2 linked regions of the Pontibacter akesuensis genome follow. The protein of the gene in region 1 binds, or shares a complex with, the protein of each later gene. Links are inferred from orthologs where the notes say so. Each region holds a gene or a part of one and is shown in the gene's direction. Other genes may lie near its edges.

Region 1 (3,133 bases):
CCTCCCTCCACTTCGGCCAACGCGCCTGCTACGGAAGTGCTGACCGCCGAAACGACGCCGGCCGCCAAACCGCAAGTAGCCACAGCCGATAAAGCAGCGGAGAAGATTCAGTGGTTAACGATGGAGCAAGCGGCCGAGCGCATCAAAACTGAACCACGCAAAGTGTTTATTGATGTGTATACCGACTGGTGCGGCTGGTGTAAAAAGATGGATAAGGACACCTTCACCGATCCGAAGGTGGCAGCCCTCATCAACAAGCATTTTTATGCCGTAAAACTCGATGCCGAAGGCAAGGAACCTATTACCCTCAACGGCTATACCTATACATTCAAACCGGAGTATAAATCGCACGAGCTGGCAGTGGCCCTGCTGCAGGGACAAATGAGCTACCCCACCACCGTATACCTCGACGAGCAGTTCAACATGATCACCCCGGTTCCCGGTTACCTCGACGCCAAAAACTTCGCCCAGGTGCTAAGCTACTTCGGCGAAAACCACTACAAAACCCAATCCTGGAAGGAATACTCGGAGTAATTACAAATTATGAATTACTAATCGCCCCTCGTAGGGTAACCCCCCCCCGCCCCTCCCAAGAGGGGAGTTTTTAAGTACGATTAAGCTATATAACTGCTCGCGATTCATACTTCAGCCAAAAGCTAAAAGGAAACTCCCCTCCTTAGACAAGGAGGGGCTGGGGGTGGTTGGATACGATACCGCAGAACTCTCTCCCCTGTTTTAGGGGAAGGCTGGGGAGGGGTAAAACGCGCCGCTTCAAACAGACAAGCCAGCAGCCACTAAATTTTTCGTAATTTTGCACACGCAACATTTATACTTGTTTTGATTCACTCCACGCGCACCAACGATACCATTGTAGCTGTGGCCACTGCCTCCGGCATGGGTGCCATCGCCGTCATCCGTCTATCTGGACAGGAAGCTATATCCATCAGCAAATCTGTGTTTAAAGGCAAAGACCTGGCAAAGCAAGCCAGCCATACCATCCACTTCGGCACCATTCGCGACGGGGAGAAGGTGCTGGACGAAGTGCTGGTGTCGCTGTTTGTGGCGCCTTACTCCTACACCAAGGAAAACGTGGTGGAAATCTCCTGCCACGGCTCTGATTATATTGTGCAGCAGATTGTGCAACTGCTCCTGAAGCGCGGAGCGCGCCTCGCCAATGCTGGGGAGTTTACGAAGCGTGCTTTCCTGAACGGGCAATTCGATCTGGCGCAGGCCGAGGCCGTAGCTGATCTTATCTCGTCTGACTCAGCCCTTTCTCATGAGGTGGCGATGAAGCAGATGCGCGGCGGGTTTTCACAGGAGATCAAGCGCCTGAGGGCCGAGTTAGTGCATTTCGCCTCGATGATAGAACTGGAGTTGGACTTTGGGGAAGAAGACGTGGAGTTTGCTGACCGCGACCAGTTGCGTACGCTGATCAGCAATATTCAGGCAATTATCCGGGAACTGCTGAAGTCATTTGAGTTGGGCAACGTGATCAAGAATGGCGTGCCGACTGTGATTGTAGGCAACCCGAATGCGGGAAAGTCGACCCTGCTGAACAAGCTGCTGAATGAGGAGAAAGCTATTGTATCGGATGTGCCGGGTACCACGCGCGATTTTATTGAGGATGAGATCAGCATCAGCGGCATCACCTTCCGTTTTATTGATACCGCTGGTCTGCGCGAAACCACAGACAAAGTAGAGGCCATGGGCGTGGAGCGCACCATGCAGAAGCTGAGCCAGTCGTCGCTGATCATTTACCTGTTTGATATGATGGAAGTGACAGCAGAAGAGGTGCAGGCCGAACTGGACAGGCTGAACCCGAAGAAGCTGCCTATCGTTGCCGTTGCAAACAAGATCGACCAGGCATCGGAAGAGAAGCTGGCTGCCTTTGCAAGTATAGACGGCCTCGTGACCATCTCTGCGGCCGAAGGTGCCAATCTCGACGAGCTGAAGCAGGCGCTGGTAGAGAAAGTGAACCTCGGCAAGCTCAACACCCAAAGCCAGACCATTGTCACCAACCTGCGCCACGTCGATAGCCTGAACAAAACCTACGCTGCGCTCGACGACGTGCTCCAGGGCCTTGCCCTCGGCATCAGCAACGACCTGGTAGCTGCCGACATCCGCCGTGCGCTTTATTCATTAGGTGAGATTACCGGTGAGATCACCACAGACGATCTGCTGGAGAACATTTTCACAAAGTTCTGCATCGGCAAATAAAACTAGGGGAAGGTGCTGTGGACATGATTAGTGCGGCTTCTCTAATTCCCTTTTCACTGATAATTTCCTTAGTATAGGGTTGTTGTTCAAAATAAAGCCCGCTACTCCCTTACAAAGGAAACAAAGAAAAAGCCGCTCCCCTTTAATAAAAGCACAGGGGAGCGGCTTTGACAATTTATAAACGTACCTTTTCTACCAAAGCTGGTGCACCGAGGGTTTGATATACTTTTCATATACCTGACGCACCCCCTGCATCTGTTCCTCTGAAAGTGCAGGTAGTCCGGAAGCCTTTATATTAGCATCAACCTGCTCCGGCTTAGAGGCACCTGGAATAACGGTACTTACTTCCGGGAACATCAGCACCCACCGTAGCGCCCATGCCGCCAAAGGCTCCTGTCCCGGAAACAGCTGCTTCAGTTTCCCTACCGCTTCCAGGCCTAAATCAAAATCTACTCCGGAGAAAGTCTCTCCCTTATCAAAGGCTTCGCCGTTGCGGTTAAAGTGGCGGTGATCGTCTACGCCAAACTGTGTGCCTTTGCTCATTTTGCCTGTGAGCAAGCCGCTGGCCAGTGGCACACGCACAATAATGCCGCAGTTGTTTTCTTTCGCAGCGGCAAAAAACTTCTCACTTGGCTTCAGGCGGAACATATTGTAAATGATCTGCACCGTCGTCACGTTGGGGTACTGCATGGCCAGCAGCGCTTCGTCCACCATCTCCACACTTACACCTAGATGACGTATTTTCCCCTGCTCCTTCAGCCGCTCGAAGGTTCCAAAAATTTCTGGTCTTTTGTAAACTTCCGTCGGCGGACAATGCAGTTGAATCAGGTCCAGCGTTTCAAGTTTCATATTCTTGAGGCTGGCTTCTACATAGCTGATGAGCTTTTCGGGTGTATAGCCCTCATTGGTGTGCGGC
Region 2 (3,313 bases), 2.3 Mb from region 1 along the record:
ATGGCAACATCATGGTGGCTGTTACGGAATCTGTGAATAACGCAATCCGCCACGGCAACAAGTTTGACAAGGACAAAAATGTGTATCTGACGCTGCAAGTGGAGGACAACCAACTACTTTTTGAGGTAGAGGACGAAGGCCCGGGCTTTGACTACGATAACCTGCCAGATCCCACCGCACCAGAAAACCTGGAGAGCCCTGGTGGCCGCGGCATTTTCCTGATGCATAACCTTTGCGATGAGGTTAACTTTTTAGACGAAGGAAAAAAAGTACAGCTTATTTTCAACATACCTCCTGCTCAGAATGGAACATCCAATTGAGTTTTTTAGTGAAGACATCGACTTTGAACTAGAAAACCCAGACCAGGTAGCCGATTGGATCGCCACGGTAATTGAGCAACACGACCAGGAATTGGTTAACCTGACATACATCTTTTGCTCCGACGATTACCTGCACGAGATCAACGTTGAGTACCTCGACCACGATACCCTCACAGACATTATCACCTTCAGCAATGCCGACATCGAAGGCACGGTTGAAGGTGATCTTTTTATAAGCATAGACCGCGTTCGCGACAATGCGCAGGATCTAGGCATTGCTTTCACTGATGAACTGCACCGCGTTATCATCCACGGCGTGCTGCACCTGATTGGTTTTACAGATAAGACTGAAGAGGACGAGACACTTATGCGCAAAGAAGAAGATTCTTCGTTATCTTTGCGAAAGTTTTAGTCTTAAACGGAATTACCAATCCTCTGTAGATGTTTCACGTGAAACGTCTCTAAAATCAGAATACATGTTTCCAGAATACGATATCATAGTTGTAGGAGCTGGGCACGCAGGCTGTGAAGCCGCAGCGGCCGCTGCCAAGATGGGTTCGAAGGTGCTGTTGGCAACCATGAACATGAATACGATTGCCCAAATGTCGTGCAACCCGGCAATGGGTGGCGTGGCAAAAGGACAGATCGTTCGGGAGATCGATGCACTCGGCGGCATGAGCGGTATCATCACCGACAAAACCATGATCCAGTTCCGCATGCTGAACAAGTCTAAAGGACCTGCCATGTGGAGCCCGCGCGCGCAAAGCGACCGCATGCGTTTTGCCGAAGAGTGGCGCCTGACACTGGAGCAAACAGAGAACGTTGACTTCTGGCAGGACATGGTTACAGGCATAGAAGTAGCCGACGGACGTGCCGCAGGTATCCGCACCAGCTTGGGGATAACTATACCCGGAAAGGCTGTTATCTTAACGAATGGCACATTCCTGAATGGCATTATCCACATAGGCGAGAAGCAATTAGGCGGTGGTCGTGCGGCAGAGAAATCTGCGAAAGGCATCACCGAACAGCTGGTGCAACTGGGCTTTGAAGCAGGCCGCATGAAGACCGGAACGCCGCCGCGCGTAGACGGACGCTCGCTTGACTACAGCAAAATGGAGGAGCAGTTCGGAGACGAAAACCCAAGTAAGTTTTCTTACACCGATACACAACCACTGCCAAAGCAACGCAGCTGCTACATCACCTACACCAACTCCGAAGTACACGAAATACTGAAAACAGGATTCGAGAAATCGCCGATGTTCCAGGGTCGTATTCAGGGATTGGGGCCGCGCTACTGCCCAAGCATAGAAGATAAAATCAACCGCTTTGCCGACCGTGACCGCCACCAGATTTTTGTGGAGCCGGAAGGGTGGAGCACAGTAGAAGTATACGTAAACGGGTTCTCCAGCTCGCTTCCGGAAGATGTGCAGCTAAAAGCGCTGCGCAAAATTGAAGGGTTCGAAAACGCGAAGATGTTCCGCCCGGGCTATGCCATCGAGTATGACTTCTTTCCACCAACACAGCTGAACCTGACACTGGAAACAAAGCTGGTGCAGAACCTATACTTCGCAGGCCAGATCAATGGCACCACAGGTTATGAGGAAGCCGCTTGCCAGGGGCTGATGGCTGCCATCAATGCGCATAACAAGATCAACGGGAAAGAGCCTTTCGTACTGAAGCGCTCTGAAGCCTATATTGGCGTGTTGATTGATGACCTGGTTAACAAAGGCACAGACGAGCCTTACCGCATGTTCACATCACGCGCCGAGCACCGCATTCTGCTACGTCAGGATAACGCTGATATCCGCCTGACAAAGATAGGGTATGAGCTGGGGCTGGCAGAGGAAAGCCGCTTGAAAGCTGTGGATAAGAAGATAGCCGAAACGGCCGAAATCATCGCCTACCTAAATAACAAGGCAATTGAGCCGGAGGATATCAACAGCATGATGGAAGAACTAGGGTCTGCACCAATCACAGAAAAGCAGCGCGCCGGACAGCTGATCAAGCGACCGAATGTAGAGATTGAGCACATTGCCCAAGCTGTAACATCGGTAGGAGAATACCTCAGCAAGTTTAAGCAGGAAAGTGTGGAGCAGGCAGGAATTCAGGTGAAGTATGAAAGCTACATCGAAAAGGAATACAGCATGGCAGCCCGCATGGGTGAACTGGAGAATTACAACATCAAAGGCAAAATCAACTACCGCGACATACCCGCGTTATCTAAAGAGGCAAAAGAGAAACTCTTGAAAGTGGAACCGGAGACCATCGGTCAGGCATCCAGGATCAGTGGGGTTTCGCCAGCAGATATTTCGGTGTTAATGGTATACCTCGGAAAATAAATGAGCTACGAAAGACTGGAACAGTGCCCCGTATGCGGCAAAGAGGAATTCAAAAACTTTATAGTAGTAAACGATAACGCTGTCTCGAAGGAAAGCTTTGTGATAGTGGAGTGTGAGAACTGCACTTTTAAGTTCACCAATCCCAGACCCGACAGCGAGAGCATCGGGCAGTATTACGAGTCGGAGGATTATATCTCGCACAGCAACACCAAGCAGGGTATTATCAACAGGGCCTACCATGTGGTCCGCTCCATAACGACGAAGCAAAAAGTAGAGCTTATCAACAGGCACTCGCCGGCAAAAGGAGCCATACTTGACTACGGTTGCGGCACTGGCACTTTTCTGGCAGCCTGCAAAAAAGACGGCTGGGACATAAGGGGAATTGAGCCGAATGCTAAGGCAAGGGAAGTGGCATCGAAAGAGACGGGCGAGATAATAGCCTCCAGCCTGAATGATATAGATGGGGAAAAGTATGAGGTAATCACGCTTTGGCACGTGCTGGAGCACATTCATACGTTGAACGAAACAGTAACAATGCTGTTGGAAAACCTGCAGGAAGACGGGACTTTAATCATTGCCGTTCCGAACGCAGACTCGCATGATGCTAAAGAATACCGGGAGAACTGGGCAGCTTATGATGTGCCGCGCCACCTC

What was found.
Region 2: the proteins of mnmE (region 1) and mnmG are in contact, whole or in part, in a solved structure (PDB 9HIP), measured with the Escherichia coli proteins. The link is inferred for Pontibacter akesuensis from one-to-one orthologs.

The regions. Positions count from the first base shown.
Region 1 is NZ_CP014766.1:4,255,920-4,259,052, reverse strand. What follows is about bases 223-3,027. They hold mnmE (tRNA uridine-5-carboxymethylaminomethyl(34) synthesis GTPase MnmE), read left to right. Parts: upstream 223-837; coding sequence 838-2,217; downstream 2,218-3,027. Other genes in these bases: A0W33_RS17990 (aldo/keto reductase), read right to left, coding at 2,410-3,027; A0W33_RS18000 (thioredoxin family protein), read left to right, coding at 223-534. Outside these bases: more of A0W33_RS18000, read left to right, coding at 1-222; more of A0W33_RS17990, read right to left, coding at 3,028-3,133. UniProt on the Escherichia coli protein: Exhibits a very high intrinsic GTPase hydrolysis rate. Involved in the addition of a carboxymethylaminomethyl (cmnm) group at the wobble position (U34) of certain tRNAs, forming tRNA-cmnm(5)s(2)U34.
Region 2 is NZ_CP014766.1:1,999,143-2,002,455, forward strand. What follows is about bases 243-3,227. They hold mnmG (tRNA uridine-5-carboxymethylaminomethyl(34) synthesis enzyme MnmG), read left to right. Parts: upstream 243-796; coding sequence 797-2,659; downstream 2,660-3,227. Other genes in these bases: A0W33_RS08465 (ATP-binding protein), read left to right, coding at 243-320; ybeY (rRNA maturation RNase YbeY), read left to right, coding at 304-732; A0W33_RS08480 (class I SAM-dependent methyltransferase), read left to right, coding at 2,660-3,227. Also shown: more of A0W33_RS08465, read left to right, coding at 1-242; more of A0W33_RS08480, read left to right, coding at 3,228-3,313. UniProt on the Escherichia coli protein: NAD-binding protein involved in the addition of a carboxymethylaminomethyl (cmnm) group at the wobble position (U34) of certain tRNAs, forming tRNA-cmnm(5)s(2)U34.